Regions from separate parts of the Erythrobacter sp. BLCC-B19 genome, predicted to be linked through region 1. Evidence: predicted binding sites of a transcription regulator. Region 1 holds the regulator's gene; the other holds the start of a gene.

The links. The regulator LexA, encoded in region 1, represses DNA repair genes until DNA is damaged. The targets are predictions, from matches to a motif close to GTTCCNCNCTTGTTCT.
Region 2: PS060_RS12495 (ATP-dependent helicase) is a predicted target of LexA. The motif match lies at 5,232-5,247, and genes of this name have one in related genera.

Annotation. Positions count from the first base shown of each region.
Region 1 is NZ_CP117516.1:3,043,733-3,050,951, reverse strand. It holds gene gltX (glutamate--tRNA ligase) at 1-340, opposite strand, end outside; gene PS060_RS14350 (ComEC/Rec2 family competence protein) at 514-2,739, shown strand; gene lexA (transcriptional repressor LexA) at 2,885-3,568, opposite strand; gene PS060_RS14340 (molybdopterin molybdotransferase MoeA) at 3,765-4,958, opposite strand; gene moaC (cyclic pyranopterin monophosphate synthase MoaC) at 4,955-5,428, opposite strand; gene trpC (indole-3-glycerol phosphate synthase TrpC) at 5,425-6,225, opposite strand; gene trpD (anthranilate phosphoribosyltransferase) at 6,333-7,219, opposite strand, start outside.
Region 2 is NZ_CP117516.1:2,681,237-2,688,455, reverse strand. It holds gene PS060_RS12525 (bifunctional folylpolyglutamate synthase/dihydrofolate synthase) at 1-160, shown strand, start outside; gene PS060_RS12520 (AmpG family muropeptide MFS transporter) at 157-1,869, opposite strand; gene PS060_RS12515 (aromatic ring-hydroxylating oxygenase subunit alpha) at 1,977-3,116, shown strand; gene PS060_RS12510 (pseudouridine synthase) at 3,205-3,984, shown strand; gene rsmD (16S rRNA (guanine(966)-N(2))-methyltransferase RsmD) at 3,981-4,562, shown strand; gene PS060_RS12500 (hypothetical protein) at 4,576-4,983, opposite strand; gene PS060_RS12495 (ATP-dependent helicase) at 5,256-7,219, shown strand, end outside.

The DNA of each region.
Region 1 (7,219 bases):
TGGCAAAGCACTTGTAGGCGTGGCCGGCGGCCAGCAGGATCTGCGCGACTTCAGCGTGGCGCTCGGCCCGGTCGGACTGGAACACCGGCGGCGCATCATAATCAAGCCCTAGCCAGGCCAGCCCTTCGATGATCTTGTCGATCGCGTCCTGGGTGGAGCGCTTGCGATCGGTGTCCTCGATCCGCAGCAGCGTGCGGCCGCCGTGGTGGCGGGCGTAGAGCCAGTTGAACAGCGCGGTGCGCGCGCCGCCGATATGCAGATAGCCCGTGGGCGAGGGCGCGAAGCGGGTGACCACCTCACCAGTGGTGGCGGTGTCTGCGCTGCTGCTTTCGCTTGCCATAAGCTTCGAGTTCCTGTTCACTTTGAGCGGCTTGGCGCCAGCATCCGATGGGGCTGAGCCGGCCGGGGGACAAGCCGATGCGCGATGTGCCGATCATTCCTATGGGGGAGGATCCGGGCGGCCCGGATACTGCCGCGCAGCGACGTGCGCGCCCTTGGCAAACCGGGGACCACTTGTCCAGCGCTGCGGGCGCGATCCGGCAAGGGCTGGATGCTGGCGAGCGCTTTCTCGGCGCCGCCGGGTTCGACCGGGCACCATGGCTGGCGGTGCTGTTTGCTGGCGGGATCGTGTGCTGGTTCAGCTTGCCGCAGATGTGGCAATGGTGCGCTGCGCTGGCGGGCAGTGCGGGCACCGCGCTTGCTGCTCTGGTGCTCTGGCCGCCGGGAGGTGCAGCCGATGAGACGCGGGCCAATCTGCGCCTTGCTGTTTTTGCCTGCGGCCTGGTGTTCGCCTTGGGGATTGCGGTCGTCTGGGCGCGCTCGGCGATTGTCGGCGCGCCGCCGGTCGCTGCGCCCCTCGTGCAGATCATCGACGGGCGCGTGCTTGAACGCGAGGATCAACCCGCCGAGGGGCGACTGCGCCTGACGCTGGCAGTGCGCGGGATCGGCGATGGGCCCGAGGCCGCGATCGCGCGCAAGGTGCGGGTCAATGTCCCGCTTGCCACCTTTGGTGAGAACGGGCTTCCGGCCGGACTGGCCGAGGGCGCGGTGGTGCGGCTGCGTGCACGGCTGATGCCGCCGGCGCCGCCGATGCTGCCCGGCAGCTACGATTTTGCCCGCGCGGCATGGTTCAAGGGGCTTGCGGCGACCGGAACAATGATCGGCCCACTCACCTTGCTCCATCCCGCGCCCGAGAGCGGCGGTCTGGCGAGCCTCCAGCGCGCGCTGGCCGCCCATGTTCGCGCACAGGTGCCTGGCTCGCCCGGAGCGATTGCGGCGGCCTTTGCGAGCGGCGACAGGGGCGGGATTGCGCCTGCGGATGAAGTGGCGATGCGCGATTCCGGCCTGACGCACTTGCTCTCGATCAGCGGTCTTCACGTCAGCGCGGTGATCGCGGCGGCATATGTGCTGGCCTTGCGGCTGCTGGCGCTGTGGCCGGGGTTGGCCTTGCGGGTGCGGCTGCCGGTGGCGGCGGCGGGCGCCGGGGCGCTCGCGGGGATCGGTTACACGCTTCTCACCGGGGCCGAGGTGCCGACGGTGCGCAGCTGCGTTGCGGCCTTGCTGGTGCTGGGCGCGCTGGTCGCCGGGCGTGAGGCGCTGTCCTTGCGGATGGTCGCTGTCGCCGCTGGTTTTGTGCTGCTGCTATGGCCCGAGAGTGCGATCGGGCCCAGCTTCCAGATGAGCTTTGCCGCGGTGCTGGCCATCGTCGCGCTCTCGAACAGCGCCCCGGTGCGCGCCTTTCTGGCCCCGCGCGAGGAGCCGTGGTGGGCCAGCATCGGCCGGCGGGTCGTGATGCTGTTCGTCACCGGCGTTGTCATCGAACTGGCGCTGATGCCGATCGTGCTGTTCCATTTCCACCGCGCTGGCATTTACGGTGCCTTTGCCAATGTGATCGCGATTCCCTTGGTGACATTTGTCTCCATGCCATTGATTGCGCTGGGTTTGCTGCTTGATGCGGTGGGGTTGGGCTGGCCTGTGTGGTGGCTGGTGGAACGCTCGCTCGCGCTCTTGCTCGGGATCGCGCACCTGACGGCGGGGCAGGCTGGCGCGGTCACATTGATGCCGCAGATCAGCGGGGTGACGGTGGCGCTGTTCGCAGCCGGTGGCCTGTGGCTTGCGCTGTGGCGCGGGCGGGTGCGGCTTGCAGGGTTACTGCCCGTCGGTCTGGCGAGCCTGCTCGTCTGGGCGACCCCGATCCCCGATCTGCTGGTGGCGGGCGACGGGCAGCAGGCGGGGATCACGCTTGCCGGGCCTGATGGAGAGACCCGCCTTCTGGCGCTGCGCGACAGCCGCTCGGCCTATACCCGCGACAATCTGATGGAACTGGCAGGCGTTGCCGCGGAGCCTGTACCGCTGGCCGAATGGCCCGGAGCGCGTTGCTCCTCGGCCTTCTGTGCCATCACGCTGCGGCGTGGCGGGCGGGACTGGTCCTTGCTGCTCGGACGGGGGCGGGCGCAGGTGGAGGAGCGCGCTCTGGCGGCGGCCTGCGCCGAGGCAGACATCGTTGTTTCGGAACGCTTTCTGCCTCGATCCTGCCGCCCGCGCTGGTTCAAGGCCGACCGGCGGATGCTCGAACGATCAGGCGGGCTTGCGGTTGATCTGGAAGCGCAAAGCATCACCACGGTTGCCGCGAGCCAGGGAGAGCATGGCTGGTGGCAGCCACCGGCAACACGCGCCCTGCCGCCAGAGCGGAGTATCCGGAAAGCTGCGATGATGCGGCAAAACCCTGCGACACCGTGACAAAAACCTGCGATGCGCCGACAGGAGCAGGGCAGGCGGGCACAAACGATGCGGTGCAGGGGCCGCCGCCACAATCCAACACGTCAGCCAGACCGATCAGGCCGGAAGCGCAGGGCTCGCGCCCTGCCTTCCGGCCCGCCTGTCGTCAGTGGTAGCGCCGCAGCAATCCGGCCAGCTTGCCCTGCACCTCGACTTCGCCGGGGGCATAGAACTGCGGATCATAGGCCGCATTGGCCGGATCGAGCCGCACCTTGCCGCCTTCGCGCCGCAGGTACTTGAGCGTCGCTTCCTCGCCGCGCACCAGTGCCACCACGATCTCGCCGTCGCGCGCGGTGTTGGTCCGCCGCACCAGGGCGAAATCGCCGTCGAAAATCCCGGCCTCGACCATCGAATCGCCCGAGACTTCGAGCGCGTAATGTTCACCCGGGCCAAGCAGCGCAGCAGGCACCGGCAGGGTCGACTGGCCTTCCAGCGCCTCAATCGGGGCACCCGCCGCGATCCGGCCGTGGAGCGGCAGTTCGATCACGTCATTGGCCGCTTCAGGCGCGCGCGCTGCCGGAGCAGGCATCGCCACGACATTGTCCCCCGCAGGCGCAGGCCGCGACGGGGTGGTATCGCCCGGTTCACGGATCACTTCGAGCGCGCGCGCCCGGTTGGGCAGGCGGCGCAGGAAGCCGCGTTCTTCCAGCGCGGAGATCAGCCGGTGCACGCCCGACTTGCTCTTCAGATCGAGCGCTTCCTTCATTTCCTCGAAACTCGGCGAGATCCCGGTTTCTTCCAGCCGCTGCTGGATGAAGACGATCAGCTCGCGCTGTTTTGCGGTCAGCATTGGTCAAACTCCTGTGGTCGCACCCACAACGCCCCCATGCTGGAGGCGCCGTGCCAATCCCTTGCGTGCGCCAAGAGGCACCCCGAAACAGGTGCGTTGATTGCACTTGTCGTCCGCCATTAAGGTGAACGAACAAGGAACAATTAGGAAACTAAATTACCCGAGTCAAGCGCGCCCGACGGCAAAACCGCGCAAATCAGCCATTTCGGAGCTGGAACACCGGAACGGGCGAGCCGGCGGCCAGCATCGGGGCGTGGGCGGGACGGTCGATCAGCGCGTCAGCAGCAGCCAGCGCCGACAGCGCCGAGGAATCCTGCGATCCGGCAAGGCGCACGCTCTCGCCTCTGATGAGGGCCCGCAGGAATTCGCGCCTTGGGCCGACCGCGGGGAGATCCTCGGCTGCCGCCATGATCACGGCGCGCGGCAAGGGCGCGGGATCGCCCATGCTGGCGCGCACCAGCGGAAGCGCGAAAAGGAACGCGGTGACAAAGCTCGATACCGGATTGCCCGGCAGCCCAAGGATGACTTGCGAGCCCTTGGCACTCTGGCGTGTGGCCACCAGCAGCGGCTTGCCCGGTTTGATCGCGATCTTCCAGAAGGCGATTTCGGCCCCCCAGTCCGCCAGCGCGGGCTTGATGAGATCGTGATCGCCCACCGATGCGCCGCCCGATGTGATGAGGATATCGGCCCCCTCGGCCAAGGCCAGCGCCTCGGCGAGCGCGGCGCGATCATCGGGCACCGGGCCAATGCGGGTGACCTCGCAGCCGAGCGGGGCGAGCATCGCTGCGATCATGGCCGCATTGCTGGCGGGGATCTGGTGCGGCAGGCAGTCAGCCGGATCGCGGGCAAGTTCGTCCCCCGAATCCATCACCGCAACCTTGACCCGGGCCGCGACCTCGATCGAGCCATGCCCGGCGGCCAGCACTAGCGCGAGACGGGCCGGGGTCAGCCGGGTGCCGCGCGTCAGCAGCAGGTCGCCCGCGTGAAAATCGAACCCCCGCGCACGGATGTGCCGCCCTGGCGGCGGAACTTCGGTTGCCGTGATGATCCCGGCCTCATCGCGGGCATCTTCCTGGAGCAGCACCCGGTCGGCCCCCGGCGGCACGATCGCGCCGGTCGAGATCCGCACGCACTGATTGTCCGACAGAACCTCGCGGAAGGGTGATCCGGCGCGGCTTTCACCCACCAAGCGCCACGGGCCTGCGCCCGGCGCGAGTGCATAGCCATCCATCGCTGACAGATCGGCCGCGGGCTGGGTGCGGGCGGCGCGGATGTCCTGCGCGATGCACCGACCTGACGCGGTATCGACCGGCACGGTTTCATGGGCCGGCTGCGGCGCGAGGGCAAGCAGGCGGGCCTGCGCGTCTTCGAGCGCCAGCGGCGCGCTCAAGGCTGCGCGCTCCAGTCGCCGGACTTGCCGCCGGTCTTGGCGATCAGGCGGACTTCGGAGATCACCATGCCCTTGTCGATCGCCTTGGCCATGTCATAGATTGTGAGGAGTGCGATGGAAGCGGCTGTCATCGCTTCCATTTCCACGCCGGTCTTGCCGGTCAGCGAGGCTGTGGCGGTGGCGCGGATCGCGCTTTCCTCATAGGCGAACTCGATATTGACGGCTTCGAGCCCGAGCGGGTGGCACAGCGGGATCAGCTCGCCGGTGCGTTTGGCGGCCATGATCCCGGCGATGCGCGCGGTGCCGAGGACATCGCCCTTGGGGGCATTGCCTGCGCGGATCGCTTCGAGCGCCTCGGCCGACATGGTGATCCGCCCCGAGGCGACCGCGCGCCGCGCCGTGGCGGGCTTGCCGCCGACATCGACCATGTGGGCCGCGCCGCTGGCATCGAGGTGGGTGAGTTTGCTCATGCCGCCGCTTGTGCGCCGAGCAGCGTTCGGGTGGCACTCGCAATATCGTCAGCCCGCATCAGGCTTTCGCCCACAAGGAAGCTGCGCACGCCTGCGGCTTCGAGGCGCTGGCAATCGGCATGGGTGTTGATCCCGCTCTCGCCCACGATCAGCGTGCCGGGCGGCATCAGCGGGGCGAGCCTTTCGGTGACGGCGAGCGAGGTGGTGAAGGTCTTGAGGTCGCGATTGTTGACCCCGATCAGGCGCGATTGGAGCGTGGCGGCGGCGCGTTCGAGCTCGGCCTCGTCATGGACTTCGACCAGCACGTCCATGCCCTGTTCGCGCGCGGCGGCTTCGATCTCGGCCATCTGCGCGTCGGAGAGGGCGGCGACGATGATCAGGATCGCATCGGCCCCGATGGCGCGGGCTTCGAGGCATTGCCAGGGATCGACCATGAAGTCCTTGCGCAGCACCGGCAGTGCGCAGGCGGCGCGGGCGGCGATGAGGTAATCCTCGTGCCCCTGAAAATAGGGCGCGTCGGTGAGGACGGAGAGGCACGCGGCACCGCCTGCTTCATAGGCGGCAGCATGGGCGGCGGGGTGGAAATCGGCGCGGATCAGGCCCTTGGAGGGGCTGGCCTTCTTGATCTCGGCGATCAGGGCATAGCCGCTGGCGGCGCGGGAGCGCAGGGCAGCCTCGAACCCGCGCGGGGCGCTCTGCGCGGCAGCAGCCCCGGCGAGCGCGGCGGGGGTGGTCGCGGCCTTGCGGGCGGCGACTTCGAGAGCCTTGTTGGCGCAGATTTCTTCGAGCTTGTTCAATTCAAAAACCGTTCGTGCTGAGCCTGTCGAAGCACCGTTCTTCGTCTTCAAGCGGCAGATAAGGGGAAGGACAGCCCTTCGACAAGCTCAGGGCGAACGGGAATGGGTTATTTGGCGAGCGCGATCCATTTCTCCAGGAGCGCCAGTGCCGCGCCTGAATCAAGCGCTTCGGCCGCCATCGCGGCCCGCTCGCGCCAGTCCGCGCCGCGCCCGGCGACCAGCAGCGCGCCCGCCGCGTTGAACAGCACCGCGTCGCGGTAGGGGCCAGGGGTGCCCATCAGCAGCGCCTTCAATGCCGCCGCGTTGTGCTTGGCATCATCGCCCCGGATCGCTTCGATCGGCGCATGGGGGAGGCCCGCCGCGCCCGCATCGACCCGCTCCATGGTGAAGGCATGGCCGGTCACCACCGCGACCTCGTTGCCGCCTGCGAGGCTCAACTCGTCGAGCCCCTCGTCGCCCGAAACGATCAGCGACTTGCCGGTGCCGAGCCGCGCCAATGCGCCCGCATAGATCGGCACATAGGCAGGCCGCGCAATGCCGATCAGCTGGCTGGTGACGCCTGCCGGGTTGGAGAGTGGGCCCATCAGGTTGAAGATCGTGCGCTGGCCGATCCGCACCCGGATGGGCTGGATCCGCGCCATTGCCGGGTGGTGGTTTCTGGCGAACAGGAAGCAGATGCCGATTTCCGCGAGGGTCTTTTCGGCGGTTCGTCCCGCCGCGTCCATGTCCAGCCCGAGCGCTTCCAGTGTGTCCGCAGCGCCTGCTTTCGAAGATGCCGCACGGTTGCCATGCTTGGCGACCGGCACCCCGCAGGCCGCGACCACCAGGCTGACGGCGGTGGAGACATTGAGGGTGTGGTGCCCGTCGCCCCCCGTGCCGCAGACGTCGATTGCGCCTTCGGGGGCATCAATCGGGATCAGCCGCGCCCGCAGCGCCCGCGCCGCGCCCGCGATCTCGTCCGCCGTCTCACCGCGCGCGGAGAGGGCGACGAGGA
Region 2 (7,219 bases), 360 kb from region 1:
CTGGCACCCGGCGTCAGCCTTCGGCCCCTCGGCACGCGCGGCGCCCGATGTGCCGAGCGCATTGGCGATGATTCCGAAGGACGGCCTGCCGATCCTCATCGCCGGCTCGCTCTACCTTGCAGGCGAAGTGCTCAGGCTCAACGACGAGCTGCCGGACTAGATCTCCGGCTCGGGCGGGGGCGCATTCACTGCCCGTCCCGACCTTGCCTGCCGCGCCCACTCGATCAGGCACAGCACCACGGCAAACCCGCCGATCCCGGTCGTCAGCAGGAACACATTGTAATAGCCCTGCTCCTCGATCATCTGGCCGAGCGCCGGGCGGCCCAGCGTTCCCACCAGCATGGTCAGCGAGGACAGCAGCGCATATTGCACTGCGCTGTAACCCTTGGCGACCACGCTCGAGAGGTAGGCGACAAAGGCCGCCCCGGCGATGCCGACCGCGATGTTCTCCGCCCCGATCGTCAGCATCAGGCGCGCCATGCGCTCATCTGCGCCGAATTGCCCGGCAAGCCACGTGAAGCCGATGAGGTCGCTTGCCAGCTGCATCCGCGCCCCGCCCACGGCAAGATCGGCATAGAGCAGGTTGGTCAGCGCCGCGATCACCGCGCCCAAGGTCAGCGTGGTCATGCGGCCGATCACCGTCAGCAGCGTGCCCCCCGCCGCCAGGCCCACGATCAGCGCGCCGACGCCAAAGAACTTGGAGGCAATCGCGACCTCGTCCTTGGTGTATTGCAACTCGCCCAGATAGAAGGGGTAGGCAAAGCTCCCCCAGATCGCATCGGTGATGCGGTAGGACAGCACCAGCGCGATCACCAGCACCGCGGCCCACTTAAGCCGCCCGATGATCTCGGCCAGCGGCAGGATCAGCGCGCGGTAGCCGTGGTCGAGCGCGGTATCGAGCGCGCCGTTCGCCGGGGCATCGTGGCTAAGCACATGGCGGCCCGCCTTGCGCATCGCCTCCAGCCAGCCGGCGATGAGGCCGGGGATCACCACGGTCGCGATCACGATCAGCGGGCCCATCTGCGCGACGAAGGCGGTGGAGTCGGGCCGGGTTTCGGGCGTGGCGGTCAAGGACTGGATCATGAAGGTCAGCACCGTGACCAGCGCCCAGCCCCACAGCACGGCGACCGCCCCCAGCGCATAGGCACGCACCCGCGGCGCGATCTGTCCCGCCTGCCGCAGCGTGCCAAGATTGGCGCGCTCGCTCTCCAACGCGGCGGCGCTGCGTTCGGCGTCAGGCGCGAACAACCCGAGGAAGCCGACGGCCAGCAGGATACCCCCCATGCTGGCAAACACGGTCGGCCAGCCCAGCCGCTCGGCCATGAACAGCGCCAGCGCGCCCCCCACCAGCGCAGCGACGCGATAACCCATCTGGAATACGGTCGAGAGGATATCGATGGTCGCCACCTCGTCGGCAACGTCGACACGCCAGGCGTCGATCACGACATCCTGTGTCGCCGAAGCAAAGGCGCCGATCCCGGCGAGCAGCGAAAACAATCCAAGCGAGGACAGCGGATCGAGCAGCGACAGGGTCACCAGAATTGCGCCAAGCAGAAGCTGCGCGGTCACGATCCACTGCTTGCGTTTGCCGAGCCTGCGCAGCCCCGGCAGATCGATCCGGTCGAGCGCCGGCGACCACAGGAACTTGAACGCATAGGCCAGCCCCACCAGCGAGAACACGCCCATCGTCTCGACATCGACCTTGGCGTCGGTCAGCCAGGCGTAGAGCGTGCCCAGCAGCAGCGCATAGGGCAGCCCGCTGGCAAAGCCGAACAGCAGCACATAGCCGGTCTTCGGATGGCGCAGCGCGGCCAGGAGAGACAGCCAGCGCGACAGGCGCGTGGGGCTTTCGAAAGTGGCTTCGGCCATGGACGATCCCGGTCAGGCGGGCGGAGATTTGCTCCGGCCCGGTTTCGTGGCACACTAGCCACGGTTGAGAGGATGAGAAAAGAGCGATGAACGCCGCAACAACAGATATGCCCACTTTGCGCCCTACGCCCGGGCAACTGGCTCTTGCCGAGGCAATCCGCGGGGGCGTTGGCCGGCAGGCGGGCGCAATCCAGACGGTGGCGGCCGCAAACTACACCTGCCCCGATCACTTTGCGCGCGAAAAGGCAGCGTTGTTCGACCGGCTGCCGCAGGTGATCTGCCCTTCTGCCCTGCTGCCTCAGCCCGGCATGGCCGTGCCGCACGATGCCACCGGTCGCCCACTGCTGATCACCCGTGACAATGACGGCACGGCCCACGTCTTCCTCAACGTCTGCCGCCATCGGGGCACCCGGCTGGTGGAAGGGAGCGAGGCAGTCTGCGCCAAGCGTCTGGTGTGCCCCTATCATGCCTGGACCTATCGGCTCGACGGGGGACTGATGGCCCTGCCCCGGCCCGAGACCTTTCCGGGTCTCGACAAGGCGGATTACGGCCTGGTGGAGCTGCCCACGATTGAGGCAGGCGGCCTGATCTGGTTCGCGCCCATCCAAGATGCCGATTTCAGTGCTGCACAAGAATTGGGCAGGGATCTGGATTCCTTCGGATTGCGCGGCTCTCACCTGTTCCGGCGCAAGCTCCACACGGTGAAGGGCAACTGGAAGCTGATCATGGATGCCTTCCTCGAAAGCTACCATGTCACGCGTCTCCACGCCGCGACCATCGGCCCGTTCTTCAAGGACGGGATCACCGCAGGCGATCAGATCGGCCCGCACCAGCGCTCTGCCGTCGGTCGGCTGGAGGAGATGGAGGGCGTCGATCTCACCGACATGGCGAGCCTCAGGCGCGTGGTGACCTTCGCCTATCAGCTCCTGCCGGCAACCATCATCGTCCCCAGCCCGGACTACGTGAACGTGATGGTGCTGATGCCGCAGGCAGCAGATCTGACGCTGGTCGAGGATTTCATGCTCATTCCTGAGGCACCGGCGACCGAGAAAGCGCTGGCGCATTGGGAGAAGAGCTGGAACCTGCTCGACGGGGGCGTGTTTGCGAGCGAGGATTTCCGTGCTGCCGAACTTGGCCAGCAGGGGCTTTCGAGCGGCGCGGTGAGCCACATCACCCTCGGCACGCTGGAAGGCGGGATTGCGCGGTTCGACCAGATCGTCAGCGAAGCCTTGCGGGTGGCGGGCTGAAGGGCGCGCTCAGTGGTCGCATTTCGCAAAGAAATGCGTGTGCATTGCTCGGTCGCATTTCCTGCCGAAATGCTCTAGGCGCGCCGCCATGCCCACCCAGCCCCCCCGTTCCGACACCCGCCCCGAAGGCGACCGCATCGCCAAGCTGCTGGCCCGCGCCGGTATCGCCAGCCGCCGCGAGGTCGAGCGGATGATTGCCGAAGGGCGCGTGGCGATTGATGGCAAGGTGCTGGAGACTCCGGCGACGATCCTGCCCAGCCTGAGGGGCGTGACGGTCGACGGCAAGCCGGTGACCGCGGCCGAACCGACGCGCCTGTTCGCCTTCCACAAGCCCACCGGCCTCATCACCGCCGAGCGCGATCCGGCCGGCCGACCGACGATCTACACCGCGCTGCGCAACGCCCTGCCAAAGGGCGCGGGCCGGGTGATGCCGGTGGGACGGCTTGACCTCAACACCGAAGGCCTGCTGCTGCTGACCAATGATGGCGCGGTGAAGCGCAAGCTGGAACTGCCCGCCAGCGGCATCCCCCGCACCTATCGCGCTCGCGCCTTTGGCGCGGTGTCGCAGGAGCAGCTGGAAGACCTGATCGAAGGGGTCGAGATTGACGGCGTGCGCTATGGCTCGATTGACGCGAATCTTGAGCGATCCTCGGGGCGTAACCTGTGGATCGAGATGACGATCACCGAAGGCAAGAACCGGGAAGTGCGCCGGGTGCTCGAATATCTCGGGCTTCAGGTCAACCGCCTGATCCGGGTCGGCTATGGCCCCTTCAATCTGGGCGACCTGCCGCGCGGGCAGGCGGTGGAACTGAAGGGCAAGCCGGTCGACCGATTCCTCGCCGACCTGGCGAAGGGACCAGGCAAGTGAGGATCATCGCGGGCGAATGGCGCGGGCGAAAGCTTGCCGCGCCCAAGGGGGAAGGAACGCGGCCAACGGCAGACCGCGCGCGCGAAACGCTGTTTGCGATGCTTACCAGCCGGCTCGGCGATTTCGAGGGCTTGCAGGTGGCCGACCTGTTTGCAGGTTCTGGCGCGCTCGGGCTGGAGGCTCTGTCGCGCGGCGCAGCGCATTGCCTGTTTGTTGAGCAGGACCGGGCAGCGGTCGATGTGATCCGCGCCAATATCGCGGTGCTCGGCGCGCAAGCGAAGACGCGGGTCGAGGCCGGATCGGTGATGCAATTGCGCGCCGCTACCCGGCCGCTCGACCTGATCCTTGCCGACCCGCCGTACAAGTCCGGTGCGGGCGACGTGGCGCTCGACCGGATGTTGCGGCTCGGGTGGATCGGCCCTGAGACGTGGATCGCGCTGGAGACGGCGTTCAACGAGGATGTCGCCGTCAAAGGCCTGACGCTGGAAGCAGAACGCCGGGTCGGCAAGGGGAAGCTCAGCCTGTTGAGGCTCGCTGCCGCCGATGCCGGCCCGGGTCCCCCTGCTGGGGAAGCCTGAGGCGCGCTGGCGCTTAGCTCTGCATCGCCTTGACCTTGTCTTCCATCAGCTTCCAGGTGGATTCGCGCTGCGGCTCGGCCATCTTGCTGAGGGTGACCTTGTCGGCGTCCTTCAGGCGCCAGAAGATGTCCTGACGTTCGGTGTCGAGCGACCAGAAATAGGCCTGGGTGTCAGCCGGCCATGCCTTGTAGGCTGCCTGCTTGTCAGCCGGCCAGGTCTCGACCTGCGCGGTCTGCTCAGCCGTCGGCGCCGGAGCCGGGGTCGCAGCCGCCGTTGCTTCGGCAGCCTGCGGAGCGGCCTCGGTGGCAGCATCCACGGGGGTCTCCTGCGCGGGCTGTTCCTGCGCACCAGCCATCGCCGGGGTCAGCGCCAGAGCCATGGCCACACCAGCGAGGCCGAGAGTATTCAGAGACTTGTGCATGGGTATCTCCATCATTGATTGACCCAAGCATGACGAACACAAAGGCATGTCCAGCCGCACAGTCCCCTGCTGACCGGACACCCCAACTATCGGGAGGCGGGCCGGATGAGGCAATCCCTGCGCAGGTCGGACAACCCCGCCGAGGCAACAATCGGTCGGGAAATGTGGCTGAAAAGCGGCGGATTGATTGAGGCGCGTCCGCGGTTTGAGGTGACATGGGTGCGAGGCCGCTTGCCCCTGCTGGAATTGTTCCCTACCTGTTCACATCACACATGAGCCAGAATCTCCCTTCCCCTGCCCCGCAGCGCGATCCCGTGCCTGCCTATGCTGCACGGCTCAACGCGCCGCAGCGCGCGGCTGTGCTCGCCACCGAAGGGCCGGTGCTGATGCTGGCAGGCGCAGGGACGGGCAAGACCGCCGCCTTGACCGCCCGCCTCGCCCATCTGGTCGCAACGGGCCGCGCCTATCCCTCGCAGATCCTGTGCGTCACCTTCACCAACAAGGCCGCGCGCGAAATGCGCGAGCGTGTAGCGCATCATCTCGGCCCGGCAGCAGAAGGCCTGCCCTGGCTCGGCACCTTCCACTCGATCTGCGCCAAGATGCTGCGCCGCCATGCCGAACTCGTCGGCTTGCAACACAACTTCACCATCATCGACACCGACGATCAGCTGCGGGTGCTGAAGGCGCTGATCGCCGAGGCTGAGCTTGACGAGAAGCGCTGGCCCGCGCGGCAGCTGGCCGGCCTGATCGACCGCTGGAAGAATCGCGGACTCAATCCGGCTGATCTCGATGCGGTTGAGAACGAGGCCTATGCCAATGGTCAGGGCACGGCACTTTATGCCCGCTATCAGGAACGGCTCAAGCAGCTGAATGCCTGCGACTTCGGCGACCTCATGCTGCACATGCTGAACATCCTGCGCGGCCATGCGGACATCCTCAGCGATTACCAGCGCCGCTTCCGCTACATCATGGTGGACGAATATCAGGACACCAACGCGGTGCAGTACCTGTGGCTGCGGCTGCTGGCGCAGGGGCACAAGAACATCTGCGTGGTGGGCGATGATGACCAGTCGATCTATTCCTGGCGTGGGGCCGAGGTCGCCAATATCTTGCGGTTCGAAAAAGATTTTCCCGGCGCCGAGGTGATCCGGCTGGAACAGAACTACCGCTCGACCCCGCATATTCTTGGCGCGGCATCGGGGCTGATCCGGGCCAACAGCCAGCGCCACGACAAGACCTTGTGGACCGAAGTGAACGGCGGCGAGAAGGTCAAGGTGATCGGCGTGTGGGACGCGCCCGAGGAAGCGCGCCGGGTGGGCGAGGCGATCGAGCGGCTGGAGCGTGAAGGCGCCGCGCTGAACCAGGTCGCGATCCTCGTGCGCGCGCAGTACCAGACCCGTGAGTTCGAAGACCGCTTCATCCAGATCGGCATCAACTACCGCATCATCGGCGGTTTCCGTTTCTATGAACGCGCCGAGATCCGCGATGCGCTGGCCTATCTGCGCCTGATTGCGCAGCCGCAGGACGATCTCGCGTTCGAACGCATCCACAACCAGCCCAAGCGCGGGCTTGGCGCCAAGGCGCTCGAAGCGATGCACAGCCACGCCCGCCGCACGGGCCTGCCGCTGGCGGCCGCCGCTCTGCAATTGGCCGACAGCGACGAACTGCCCAAGCGCGCCGCGATCACCATCGGCGGGCTGCTCCGCCAGTTTCTCGGCTGGCGCGAGGCGGCCGAGACGCTCTCACCTGCCGACTTGCTGCGGCTGGTGCTGGAGGAATCGGGCTACAACGCCATGCTCGCCGCCGACCGGTCGCCCGAGAGCGCGGGCCGAGCGGAAAACCTCTCCGAACTCGCCCGCGCGATGGAGGAATACCAGACCCTCGGCGACTTCCTCGAACATGTCAGCCTGGTCATGGACAATGACCGGTCGGACAGCGAGGAGGTGGTGACGATCATGACGATCCACGCCGCCAAGGGGCTGGAATTCGACAATGTGTTCTGCGTCGGCTGGGAGGAAGGCGTGTTCCCCTCGCAGCGCGCGATCGACGAAGGGGGGCTTGCCTCACTCGAGGAGGAACGCCGCCTCGCCTATGTCGCGATCACCCGCGCGCGGCGGCATTGCACCATCCTTCACGCCGCCAACCGGCGGATCTATGGCCAGTGGGTCAGCTCGATCCCTTCACGCTTCATCGAGGACTTGCCCGCCGAGCACATCGAGCAGGAAAGCACCCTTTC